DNA from 4 places in the Sphingomonas sp. GW821-FHT02B09 genome. Region 3 is predicted to be linked to each of the others. Evidence: predicted binding sites of a transcription regulator. Region 3 holds the regulator's gene; each other region holds the start of a gene.
What was found. The regulator LexA, encoded in region 3, represses DNA repair genes until DNA is damaged. The targets are predictions, from matches to a motif close to GTTCCNCNCTTGTTCT.
Positions count from the first base shown of each region.

Region 1: AC07U4_RS22175 (ImuA family protein) is a predicted target of LexA. The motif match lies at 1,345-1,360, and genes of this name have one in related genera.
Region 2: AC07U4_RS11660 (ribonucleoside-diphosphate reductase subunit alpha) is a predicted target of LexA. The motif match lies at 1,457-1,472, and genes of this name have one in related genera.
Region 4: recA (recombinase RecA) is a predicted target of LexA. The motif match lies at 1,427-1,442, and genes of this name have one in related genera.

Region 1 covers NZ_JBWKVV010000009.1:98,962-102,235, forward strand. The annotation lists gene AC07U4_RS22165 (HU family DNA-binding protein) at 283-552, opposite strand; gene AC07U4_RS22170 (hypothetical protein) at 766-1,212, opposite strand; gene AC07U4_RS22175 (ImuA family protein) at 1,517-2,104, shown strand; gene AC07U4_RS22180 (Y-family DNA polymerase) at 2,019-3,242, shown strand; gene AC07U4_RS22185 (hypothetical protein) at 3,272-3,274, shown strand, end outside.
Region 2 covers NZ_JBWKVV010000002.1:798,991-802,264, forward strand. The annotation lists gene AC07U4_RS11660 (ribonucleoside-diphosphate reductase subunit alpha) at 1-1,379, opposite strand, end outside; gene AC07U4_RS11665 (EAL domain-containing protein) at 1,780-3,274, opposite strand, start outside.
Region 3 covers NZ_JBWKVV010000001.1:983,691-986,964, forward strand. The annotation lists gene moaC (cyclic pyranopterin monophosphate synthase MoaC) at 1-31, shown strand, start outside; gene AC07U4_RS04530 (molybdopterin molybdotransferase MoeA) at 36-1,217, shown strand; gene lexA (transcriptional repressor LexA) at 1,276-1,959, shown strand; gene AC07U4_RS04540 (ComEC/Rec2 family competence protein) at 2,161-3,274, opposite strand, start outside.
Region 4 covers NZ_JBWKVV010000001.1:41,460-44,733, forward strand. The annotation lists gene AC07U4_RS00175 (tetratricopeptide repeat protein) at 1-528, shown strand, start outside; gene AC07U4_RS00180 (4-(cytidine 5'-diphospho)-2-C-methyl-D-erythritol kinase) at 525-1,358, shown strand; gene recA (recombinase RecA) at 1,519-2,592, shown strand; gene AC07U4_RS00190 (class I SAM-dependent methyltransferase) at 2,687-3,274, shown strand, end outside.

The DNA.
Region 1 (3,274 bases), on a different contig from region 3:
AGGAGAGGGCCGCTGGCCGCGCCTTGCTGCGACAAAACCGGTCGCCAAACGGGCAGCCGGTTCGCCAGTACAAGCCGCCTAGAATAAGAAGGCGAACGACGCAGGGACTTCCAGGACGTGGCGTCTACAAACGTTAGCAATCCATCCACGACACCAACCGGGGTGCCGAGTGTGAGATCCCTCTCGACAGAACGCCCGCCGCCCTGACGATAAAGCGGCCAGCCTTGATACAATCGACGTCGCTTCTGTTGGCGCCGATGATTGATCGCCGGCGTATGTGCGTCAGAGCTTGTCCTTCAGACCCTTGGCCGCGGTGAACGAGACCTTCTTCGACGCGGCGATCGTCATGGCTTCGCCGGTCGCCGGGTTACGGCCCTGACGCTCCGGCCGATCCTTGACGGCGAACTTGCCGAAACCCGGGATCGAGACTTCCTCGCCCTTTGCGGCCGCGTCCGCGATCTGATCGAAGACTGCAGTGATCACCTTCTTGGCGTCGGCCTCACTCGAACCCGTTGATGCGGCGACGCCCTTGGCCAGCTCGCTAATGTTCATGTTATTCATGCTCCCTAGGAAAACGCGCGGGATCCTTACCGGTGACGAGCGACGACACCAATACCCCGCAGGATACGGAGAACGTCCGAGCGGTCGCGACAATGCTCGACAAGCACGAGGATCACGACGTGACCGTGGTTTATGCGACAGTCGGCTGAGTAGGGCTGAGCGCTAACCTCGCGGTTGACGCCATGAGAACCCAAACATCGACATCTAACGCGCGGCCTGCCGTTCGCGGGTGATGCGCGGATCCTCGTACAGGTCCCGCAGCGCCCGCAGCCGAAACGCATTCCACCAGCGTTGCCAACGATGCTCAGCCGCATCGTGGATCATGTGGCAGCGCTGGCAGAGCGCCCGGAGGTTAGCCGGATCGCTGTTACTTGGATCATGATCTAAGTGCGCGCACGCCAGCACGACATAGGTCGTTCGGACGCTCGTTAGTGTGAAACCGCCCTTCATTGAAACCCGCTTGCCTCGGCTTGATCGCCAACACCTCGCATCGGCATCCCACCAGCGTCCATCGCCAAGGTGAGCGACCCGCCGAAGGTGCGGCCGACCGCATTGCTCGCAGCGCCTGCCGGCGCGGTCGAACCGGATCGCGCCTGACAGCTGCTGCCAGTCGATCGGGTAAAGCCAACGGTTTTCGGCACGGATCGGCATCGCATTTCTATGAGTCACGCGACCAGCCTTGGAAAGCTGATTTTCGCCGTTTGTTTTCACACCGTTTTGCAGGTGTCCACCGCGAAACGATGAACCGAGAGGATCGAGGCTTGACCAACAGGGCTCGGCAACGGAACATAAAGGGAACGAGTAGAGTCTAATTCTTATGCCCGCCGCCCTTGATTCATCAGCGCCGACAATAGCGCATCTTCGGACGATCGCCACACCCGCGACCGACGGGCGGCTCGGGGCAGGGGGCCTTCGCGCTGGCGCGCTACACGAGGCGACGGCGCAGAGCGCCACGATGGTCGACGACGCGGCAACGACCCTTTTCCTCGCCAGCATCGCCGCGCGTGAAGCCGCTGTGACAGGCGGGCCGGTGTTGTGGGCGAGCTGCCGCGCCGACCTGTATGCACCTGCGCTGGAGCAGATCGGCTTACCGGCCGCAGCCGTGATCCATGCCCAACCGCGCGATGACGCGGCCCTTCTGGCGGTGATCGAGGATGCGGTGCGCGACGGTACACCGTCTGCCATCGTCGCAGAGGCGAGCAAAGTCTCTATGGTCGCCACCCGCCGCCTGCAGTTGGTCGCGGCGGAGGCTGACATGCCGGTCCTGCTTTTGCGCCGTCGACGCGGGCTCAACGAGGATCCGCTTGCCGAACCATCCGCGGCCTGGACGCGCTGGCGGATCGGCACCGCACCGTCCGAACGGCTTGAAGTCGCAGGTGTAGGAAGGGCGAGATGGGCGGTGGAGTGCGCTCGCCAGCGTGGGGGTGAGGGGTTCTCCCTGATTGTGGAGGGCAGCGATGAGACGGGTCGTCTCGCTGTTCCTGCCGGACTTGGCCACCGAGCGGCTGAGACGGTTGGAACGGTCCGCTTCGCGGCAGCCTGAACGGCCTGTCCTCGAGCTGCCGGTAGATGACGACCCCGGCGCCTGTTCGGTGCCGCGGGGCGGCGGTTGGCGGCCAGGTGCGCGGTGGGCACGCGAGGGCCTGCCTTCCCGCGCCGACGTCGAGACGCAGATCGCGGCGCTGCCAACACATGCGCAGCCGCCTATGCGCGAGCTCGGCCGGCGATCGGAGGCAGCAAGCCACCCTTATAAGACCGTAATCGCAGGGCATCCGGCGCCAAAAGCATCGCCGTTGGATATTAAAACCCATGGCTTTCCACCCTTGGCGCTTATCGGGAAGGCCGGCCGGCGCGAGGAGGTGGTTGCTGCCTGCGAAGGCGCACGGGCGCTTGGCATCCATCCCGGTATGGCTGCGACCCATGCGCGCGCTCTCGTATCGGATCTCGATTTCCGTCCGGCCGAGCCGGAGGCTGATGCTGCACTCCTCGACCGCTTGGCGCTGTTCGCGGTTCGGCGCTGGTCTCCGATTGCTGCTGTCACGCCCGCCGATGGGCTCTGGATCGACCTTGCTGGCTGCGCGCATCTGCATGGTGGTGAGGAGCGGTTCTGCAGGCGGCTGATCGCCTTCTGCCGTCGTGCCGGCTTCACCGCACGCGTGGCCGTCGCTGATACGGCAGGGGCGGCCCATGCCCTCGCTCGCTTCGGCCGCAGCGAGCTGACCCGCGTCGAGCCGGGTGCAACCGCTAGTGCGATCTCGCCGCTGCCGATCGTCGCCTTGCGCTTGGCGCCGAGCGCCATCAGCGCTGCCAAACGCTTCGGCTTCGAGACGATAGCGGATCTGCTGCCGGTCGCGCGTGGGCCACTGGCGCGTCGGCTCGGTCTGCCGGCAATCACGCGTCTGGACCAGGCGCTCGGCGCCGTGGCCGAGCCAATCACCCCGCGCGAGGATGCCGAAGTTCCGATCGTCGAGCGTCGCCTCCTTGAGCCGATCGGCACGGCCGAGGCGATCGAACAGGTTATGGGCGACCTGCTGAACGATCTTGCGCAGGTCCTGCAGGCGCGAGGCTTGGCGCACGGGCACTCCGCCTCACGGCTTTACGCGTCGACGGCACGGAACAGGTCGTGGGTGTCGGCACGTCGCGCCCGACGCGCGAGGTATCGCACCTTCTCAGGCTCCTGAAGCTCAGGATCGAGAGGATCGACCCCGGCATG
Region 2 (3,274 bases), on a different contig from region 3:
CGCTCCATCGCGCCGGTGTCGGCGGCGTCGGGGCAGGGGCCGCGCTCGATCGCGAGCTGCATCGAGGCTTCGTCCGCCTGGCCCTTGATGTGCTTGAACATCCGCAGGTTCCACGACTTGGCCATCGCCCCCTCGAACGGCAGGCCGCGCGCCTGGAGGAAGGAGTGGAAGCCCATCACGCCGAGCCCGACCGAGCGTTCGCGGCCCGCGCTATAGGCGGCGCGCTCCATCCCCGGCTCGTGGCGGTCGATATAATCCTGCAGGACGTTGTCGAGGAAGCGCATCACGTCCTCGATGAAGCCTTTCTCATCCTTCCACTGGTCCCACGTCTCGAGGTTGAGGCTCGACAGGCAGCAGACGGCGGTGCGGTCGTTGCCGAGATGGTCGACGCCGGTCGGCAGCGTGATCTCGCTGCACAGGTTCGAGGTCGACACCTTGAGGCCCAGCTCGCGATGATGCTTGGGCATGTTGGAATTCACGTGGTCGGCGAAGACGATATAGGGCTCGCCGGTCTGCAGGCGGGTCTCGACCAGCTTCTGGAACAGCGAGCGCGCATCCACCGTCTGGCGGATCGTCTGATCCTTGGGGCTGCGCAGATGCCATTCCTCGCCGTTGCGCACCGCCTCCATGAAGGCGTCGGTGAGCAGCACGCCGTGGTGCAGGTTGAGCGCCTTGCGGTTGAAATCGCCCGAGGGTTTGCGGATCTCGAGGAATTCCTCGATCTCCGGGTGGCTGATGTCGAGATAGCAGGCGGCCGATCCGCGGCGCAGCGAACCCTGCGAGATCGCGAGCGTCAGGCTGTCCATCACGCGGACGAAGGGGATGATGCCGCTGGTCTTGCCGTTGAGGCCGACCGGCTCGCCGATGCCGCGGACGTTGCCCCAATAGGTGCCGATGCCGCCGCCGCGGCTGGCCAGCCAGACGTTCTCGTTCCACGTGTCGACGATGCCGTTGAGGCTGTCGGGGACCGAATTGAGATAGCAGCTGATCGGCAGGCCGCGCCCGGTGCCGCCGTTCGACAGCACCGGCGTCGCCGGCATGAACCACAGCTTCGAGATATAATCGTACAGGCGCTGCGCGTGTGCGGCATCATCGGCATAGGCCGAGGCGACGCGGACGAAGAGGTCCTGATAGCTCTCGCCCGGCAGCAGATAGCGGTCGTTCAGGGTCTCCTTGCCGAAGTCGGTGAGCAGCGCGTCGCGGCTATGGTCGACCTCGACCGGATAGGGGCGGGCGCGGACTGCCTTGCTGCCGGTGCCGACCGCCTCGGTGGCGGGGGAGGCGGTGGTGGCGCGTGCCGCATCGGTGGTGGCTTCGCCGGCCGGTGCTTCGATCGTGTCGCTGGTCATTGCTTCACCCTGCGTGTCCCTGAAATCCATCGAAACCGATCCTTCGTTCTCTAAGTGTTCGAATCGGCGGTGCATTCTCATGCTACCACCAAGGCGGCCCGAGGAAGAGAACAAAATGAGCACATCGCGATGCCGCGGCTTGCCCTGTATCGATGCCCGATATGGGGATCGACGGTGTTCTCTACCAGGAATTGGGTCCGCCCCCGAACTCAACCCCCACAAGTTGTGGCAAACCGACGCGGCAGGCAAGGGGGTAATGCGGCGGAGCGAGGCCGGTTCCGCCCCGCCGGTGCGCCCCGGCGACGGACGATGCCGCACGACGCGTGGACTTCCGCGGGTTACGGAAAGCGCAAGGGAACGATGCGGGAACGAAAATTTTTAGTCCCGGCGAATCCGGACATGAATCGCGCACGTGGCGGGTGGGACGGGACTAGGTCGCGCGGCGGGCGACGCGGCCGGGCTGTGCCTGCTGGAGCCGGTCGAGGTTGAAATTCTCGGCGAAATGCAGCCCCGCCTTGCCGTCCTGCGCCCAGGCGACGCGGGCGGCGAACATCTGGTCCTCGACCAGTTCGATCAGCACGTCGAGCCCGACCGCCTCGTCGTCGATCGCGACGCCGTCGATCATCGCGCCGCTCGCGGAGATGTTGCGGATACGCACGTCGCCCTGCGTGCGGCCGATCGCGAGCCGCGCCGAGCGCAGCATCTTGGTGCGCGGCGCGCGGCTCACCTTGTGGCCGACCGGCGCGGCCTGCACCGCGCCGCCGAGCTGCACGATCACCTCCGCATCGGCGATGCCGGCGCCGTAGACGAAGCCCTGGATATGGCTGCAGCCCAGGGTACGGACGAGCTCGATCTCGTCCTGGATCTCGACGCCTTCGGCGGTCGTCTCCATGGCGAGCGTATCGGCGAGCGTGACGATGGCGCGGATGATCGCCGCATTGCGGTTGCCCGGCTGCGCGGCGCCGCGGACGAAGCTCTGGTCGATCTTGATCTTGTCGAACGGTGCGGTGCGCAGATAGCCGAGGCTGGAATAGCCGGTGCCGAAATCGTCAAGCGCGAGGCGGACGCCGAGCGCCTTCAGCGAGCGGAACATCGCATCGGTTGCGCCGGATTCGTCGAGGAACACGCCCTCGGTGATCTCCAGCTCAAGCCGTGACGCGGGCAGGCCGCTGCGCGCCAGCGCCGAGGTGACGATCGCGGGGAAGGCGGGGTTGGCGAACTGGATCGGCGAGACGTTGACCGCGACGCGTACCGCGCGCGGCCAGCGCGCCGCGGCGTCGCAGGCGGTGCGCAGCACCCATTCGCCGAGCGCCTCGATCAGTCCGCATTCCTCCGCCACCGGGATGAAGTCGGCGGGCGAGATGCGGCCGCGCACCGGATGCTGCCAGCGCAGCAGCGCCTCATAGCCGGTGATTTCCTCGGTCGCGGTCGAGACCACGGGTTGATAATGGAGGTGGAAGCCGCCTTCCGCCAGCGCGGCGCGCATGTCGTCCTCCAGCGCCTTGCGGCTCTTCGCGCCCGACAGCATCTCCTCGGAGAAGAAGCGGTGGACGCCGCGGCCGTCGGCCTTGGCGGCATAGAGCGCGAGATCGGCGTTGCGGACCAGCTCCTCGGCATTGTCGCCGTGCTGGGGGGCGATGGCGATGCCGATCGAACAGCCGATCGTCACCGTCGCGCCGGCGATGAAATAGGGCTGCGACAGCGCGGCGATCAGCTCCCGGGCGAGCGTCGTCAACGTATCGCGATGGTCGATCGCGGGCAGCAGCACCTTGAATTCGTCGCCGCCCAGCCGGCCGACCAGCCCGACCGCGCCGACGACGCGTTCGAGCCGCTGCGCGACCTGCTTGAGCAAGGCATCGCCGGCCTGATGGCCGAGCGTGTCGTTGACCGCCTTGAACCGGTCGAGGTCCATCAGGAACAGCGAG
Region 3 (3,274 bases):
CGGCGGCAAGTCCGGCGACTGGCGCGCCTGACGCGATGGCCTTGCTGCCGATCGCCGAGGCGCAAGCCCGCCTGTTCGCCTCGGCGGCCCCAATCGCCGTCGAAGAGGTGCCGCTCGCTCAGGCGCACGGACGCTGGGCCGCCGCCGACGTCGCCGCCCACCGGACGCAGCCGGCGACCGATCTGTCGGCGATGGACGGCTATGCCATCCGCTTCGCCGACCTCCCCGGTCCCTGGACGCTGATCGGCGAAAGCGCCGCCGGCCGCCCCTTCGCCGGCGCGGTCGGCCCAGGCGAAACGGTTCGGATCTTCACCGGCGCGGCGATGCCCGCGGGCGCCGACACGGTGATGATCCAGGAGGAAGTCGCCGCCGACGGCACGGCAATCCGGCTGACCGGCGAAGGTCCGCCGACGCACGGCCGCAACACCCGCCGCCGCGGCCTCGATTTCACCACCGGTGGCCGGCTGATCGCGCAGGGCGAGCGGCTGACCGCCGCGCGGATCGCGGTCGCGGCGACCGGCGGCGTGGCGACGATCGCCGTCCACCGCCGCGTGCGGGTCGCGATCTGCGCGACCGGCGACGAACTGGTCGAGCCCGGCCGCGGCGCCTCGCCCGACGCGCTCCCCGAATCGAACCGCGCGATGCTGGCGGCGCTGCTCGCCGACCTGCCGATCGAGTTGATCGACCTCGGCATTCTCCCCGACGATCTCGGCGCGTTGCGGGACGCCTTCGCCGGTGTCGAAGCCGATTTGCTCGTCACCACCGGCGGCGCTTCGGTCGGCGACCACGATCTCGTCCGTCCGGCGCTCGAGGCCGCCGGCGGCAGCATCGATTTTTGGCGGATCGCGCTGCGCCCCGGCAAGCCGATGATGGCGGGCCGGCTCGGCGACACGATCCTGCTCGGCCTGCCCGGTAATCCGGTGTCCGCATTCGTCACCGCGTTGCTGTTCGTCAAACCGCTGGTCGCGCGCCTCGCCGGCGCCGCCGACCCGCTACCGCGCACGACGATGACCATCCTCGGCGAGGACCTGCCCGCGAACGGCCCGCGCACCGACTATCTGCGCGCCGAGCTGCGCGACGGTCGCGCCTTTGCCTCGACCATCCAGGACAGTTCGATGCTCCTCACGCTCGCCCGCTCGCACTGCCTGATCGTGCGGCCGGTGGACGCGCCTGCCGCCAGTGCGGGCGACTCGGCAGAAATCCTCGTCATCGCTTGACGCGCGCTATCCTGTTCCCTAGAAGTTCCGCGTCTGTTCCGACGGGGAAGGTCCGCTCATGCTCACGCGCAAGCAACACGAGCTCGTTTGCTTCATCAACGACCGGCTGGAAGAAACCGGCATCTCGCCCTCGTTCGAGGAGATGAAGGAAGCGCTCGACCTGAAATCCAAATCGGGCGTGCATCGCCTGATCAGCGCGCTCGAGGAACGGCATTTCATCCGCCGTCTGCCCAACCGTGCCCGTGCGCTCGAAGTGCTGCGCATGCCGGAACGGTCGGAACGCAAGCCCGCGCCGGCCGCCCCGGCCGTGCCCCCTGCCAAGACCGGCAACGTCCGCCCCGCGGCGACGCCGGCCAACGACGTCATCGAAATCCCGCTGCACGGCCGCATCGCCGCCGGCGTGCCGATCGAGGCGTTCGAGGGAAGCTCGATGCTCGCGGTGCCGGCCGCTTTGCTCGGTTCGGGCGAACATTATGCGCTGGAAGTATCGGGCGATTCGATGGTCGAGGCGGGCATTCTCGACGGCGACTATGCGCTGATCCGCCGGACCGAAGTCGCCCGCGACGGCGAGATCGTCGTCGCGCTGATCGACGACAGCGAGGCGACGCTCAAATATTTCCGTCGCGAGGGCGCGATGGTCCGGCTCGATCCGGCCAATCGCGCCTATGAACCGCAACGCTACGTGCCCTCGCACGTCCGCGTGCAAGGCAAATTGTCGGGCATCCTGCGCCGCTACGATTGAGCCGCCGGCGGGATCGCATATGGGCCTCCATGTACGCCCAACGCTTTCCACCCTCTCTCGGTCACCCCGGACGTGTTCGAGACCTCTGCGAACGTCATCCCAGTGCTCCTGCGAAAGCAGGAGCCCAGGAGTCCGGAACGCCATACGCCGTTGTTCTGCTTGGCTCTGGACTCCTGCGTCCGCAGGAGCACTGGCGGACTTTCACGGGGCACCCCATCGACGCTTTCTATGGTGCTCGCCCGTCACCGCCGGCATGACCCGCACGGCAGCGAACCACGGATGCGCATCCGCGTCGCGCCGCACCGTCCGCACCTCGCCACCCGCGAAGGTCACCGCGACCCCGCCGGTCCGCCGCAGCATCGGCGCGTCCAGCCGGAGCCAGCGCGGCCGGCACGCCCGCGGCAGATGGCGTTCGCTCACCACCACATCCGCACGCGCACAGGCCGTCGCGAGATCGTCGCGGTTCACCGGATACAGGCTCCGCGTCGCCAGCACCCGCCAGCGCCGCCCGCCCGCATCCACATCGACCGCACAGGCATCGCGCGTGCAGCGCGCCGCCGCCTGCTCCCCCAATAGCATCCCCGCGTCGGCGCCGCCGTTTTCGGCGAGCATGTCCCGCGTATAGTCCCCGGCCCGATCACGCAGCAGCGCCAGCCCGCCGCCGACACGCACCGCCATATGCCGCCCGTCGCCCGTCACCAGCAGGTCGGGCGCGGGCGTCAGCCACGTCCAGCCCGCACCGATGACGAGCGGTACCACGCCGAGCCGCCGCCACCGCGTCCGCCACAAAGCCAGCCACAATCCCCCCGCCACCAAGAGCGCAAACGCCGCCGCCGGCATCGACGGCAGCGCAAGCGACGATCCCGGCGCAGCGGCGACCGCATGCGCGAGGACCAGCAACAGGCGTAAGGCGACATCGGTCGCCCACCAGACCGGCCCGCCGCAGCCCAAGGCGTCGAGCAGCAGGGCGAGGGCCTCCAGCGGCATCACCACGAAGGTGGTGAGCGGGATGGCGACGATGTTCGCCGCCGCGCCGTAGAGCCCCGCTTTGTGGAAGTGATAGACTGCGATCGGCATCAGCGCCGCCTCGACGACCAGCCCGGTGAGCAGCAGCGACACCAGCGATCGCAGCACGCGAGCCATTCGCCCCTCCTCGCGCGGCGCGAACCATGATTCGACACGCGGATGCTCGTGCAGCGCGACGATCGCCGCGATCGCCGCGAAGGACAGTTGGAAGCTCGCGCCGGTCACCGCCTCCGGCCAGACGAGCAGCACCGTCATCGCGCCCGCGGCGACCAGCCGCAACGTCACCGCC
Region 4 (3,274 bases), 940 kb from region 3:
GCGATGAACCGTCATCGCGAGGCGGCGGACTGGTATCGCCGCGTCGTCGACGCCGATCCGACCGCATGGAGCGCCTGGCTGCAATATGGCGGCGCGCTCGAACAGGCGGGCGACTGGCCGGCGGGCCGCGTCGCCCTGCAGAAAGCGGTGGCGATCGCGCCGCGCGAGCCGCTCGCGCTCAACTATCTCGGCTATGCGCAGGCGGAGCGGCGGGTCGACGTACCGCAGTCGATCGCGATGCTCGAACGCGCGCATGCGTTGAAGCCCGACGATGCCTCGATCGCCGATTCGCTCGGCTGGGCCTATTTCATCGGCGGCGACGTCACCCGCGCGCAGCCGCTGATCGAAAGCGCCGCCGCGGGCGATCCGATCAATGCGGAGATCGGCGAGCATCTCGGCGACCTCTATTGGACCCGCGGCCGCCGTTACGAGGCGCGCTACGCCTGGCGCGCCGCGGCGCTGACCGCCTCGGCCGATGATGCGACGCGGCTCGCCACCAAGGCGGTGCAGGGGCTGCCGCGCAAATGATCGTCGAGCCGGCGCCTGCCAAGATCAACCTCGCGCTCCACGTCCGTCGTCGTCGCCCCGACGGCTATCACGAGCTGGAGACGCTGTTCGTCTTCGCCGCCGATGGCGACAGCGTGACGGTGGTGCCCGACGCGACCGACCGGTTCGCGATCATCGGGCCGTTCGCCGCCGCGCTCGCCGGCGCTGCGGATTCGGACAATCTGGTGATCCGCGCTGCGCACGCCTTTCGCGCGGCCTTCGGTATCGCGCAGCCGCATGCGATCACGCTCGACAAGCATCTGCCGATTGCCTCGGGGATCGGCGGCGGCTCGGCGGACGCGGCGGCGACGCTGCGGGCGCTCGCCGGGCTGCACGGCATCGCGCCCGACGACCCGCGGCTGTTCGTCATCGCCGAGGCGCTCGGTGCCGACGTCCCCGCCTGCCTGCTCGGCCGCGCGACGCTCGGCACGGGGAAGGGCGAGGCGTTGCTGCCGGTCGAGGGGCTGGCGGGCATGCCGCTGCTGCTGGTCAATCCCGGGGTCGCGGTGAGCACCGCGGCGGTGTTCGCGAGATGGGATGGCGTGGACCGCGGTGGCATTGCCGCCGACGGCGATGTGCTCGCGCGTGCGCTGGTCGGGCGCAACGACCTGCAGGCGCCGGCGGTGGCGATCGCGCCGGCGATCGCCGCGGTGTTGGCGCTGCTCGATGCGGCGGCGGGTGTGCGTCTGGCGCGGATGTCGGGCAGCGGTGCGACCTGTTTCGCGCTGTTCGAGTCGGTCGCGGCACGCGACGCCGCGGCGGCGCGCGCAGGCGCCGAGGGGTGGTGGACGCTGGCGACGACGCTGACCTGAGCCCGCTCTTCGCGGACGCCTTTCCGGTGCGGGATGGCGAAACACCCATAATCCTGCCGCGGCTTAGCGTTCCCCTCTTGTTCCAAGAGAACAAACGCCGTACATAGCAAAACAGACGCGTTGCCCCGGTGACGCGCTTGCTCTAGCGAGGAACCTCCCGATGGCCGCCAATCTGAAAGTGATCGACACCGGCATGGCAACCGCATCCACCGACCGGCAGAAGGCGCTCGACGCCGCGCTGGCCCAGATCGACCGCGCCTTCGGCAAGGGCTCGGCGATGAAGCTCGGCGCGAAACAGTCGATGGAGGTCGAGACGATCTCCACCGGTTCGCTCGGCCTCGATATCGCGCTCGGCGTCGGCGGCCTGCCGCGCGGCCGCGTGATCGAGGTCTATGGCCCCGAATCGTCGGGCAAGACGACGCTCGCGCTGCACGTCATCGCCGAGGCGCAGAAAGGCGGCGGCACCGCCGCCTTCGTCGACGCCGAACATGCACTCGATCCCGTCTATGCCAAGAAGCTCGGCGTCAACATCGACGAGCTGATCGTCTCGCAGCCCGACACCGGCGAACAGGCGCTCGAGATCGTCGACACGCTCGTCCGCTCGAACGCGATCGACGTGCTGGTGGTCGATTCGGTCGCCGCGCTCGTGCCCCGTGCGGAAATCGAGGGCGAGATGGGCGACAGCCACGTCGGCCTGCAGGCCCGGCTGATGTCGCAGTCGCTGCGCAAGCTGACCGGTTCGATCAGCCGCTCGCGCTGCATGGTGATCTTCATCAACCAGCTGCGCATGAAGATCGGCGTGATGTACGGCAATCCGGAGACGACGACGGGCGGCAACGCGCTGAAATTCTACGCCTCGGTCCGTCTCGACATCCGCCGCACCGGCGCGATCAAGGACAAGGAAGAGGTCACCGGCAACGCTACGCGCGTCAAGGTCGTCAAGAACAAGGTCGCGCCGCCGTTCAAGCAGGTCGAATTCGACATCATGTATGGCGAGGGCATCTCCAAGATCGGCGAGATCCTCGATCTCGGCGTCAAGGCCGGGCTGGTCGAGAAATCGGGTGCGTGGTTCAGCTACGACAGCGTCCGCATCGGCCAGGGCCGCGAGAATTCGAAGACCTATCTGCGCGAGCATCCCGAAATGGCCGACCGCCTCGAAAAGGCGATCCGTCAGCGCACCGAGAAGGTCGCCGAGGAGATGATGGCCGGTCCGGAAGCCGACGACGACATCTGATGCCGGCACATCGATAAGCACGAAACGAGAGGCTCGCCGGCAACGGCGGGCCTCTTTTGCTTGGAATTGCGCCAACCTTCTCCGGAGACTGCCGATGACCACCCATATTGACTGGACCGGCCGCGTCGGCACCGTCTGGGCGGAGGAATGGCGCCGGACCGAGCGCGCCTTCGCCGATCTCGCTCCACGGCTCGACGCCGCGATCCTCGCTGCCGCGCCGGCCGGCGCGATCAATGCGCTCGACATCGGCTGCGGTGCCGGTGCCACCGCCGCCGCGCTCGCCGCAGCGCGGCCAGACGCGCAAGTCACCGGTGCCGATCTGTCACCCGACCTCGTCGCCGTCGCCGAGGCGCACCATGCGCGCGCCAACCTCAGCTTCCGCACCGCCGACGCGTTGGTCGCCGCTGCCGGGCTCGCGCCGCTCGACCTGATCGTTTCGCGCCACGGCGTCATGTTCTTCGCCGATCCCGCGGCTGCCTTCACCCGTCTTGCTGCCGCGACGCGGCCCGGTGGCCGCTTGGTGTTCAGCTGCTTCGCCGCCGTCGCCGACAATCCCTGGGCGACGCTGATCACCCCCGCGCCGCAACGCTCGGGCAGCTACGTGCCCGGCCCCTTCGCCTTCGCCGATCCGGAGGCGGGCGCTGCGGTCCTCGCCGCCGGCGGCTGGGCCGACGCGACCGCC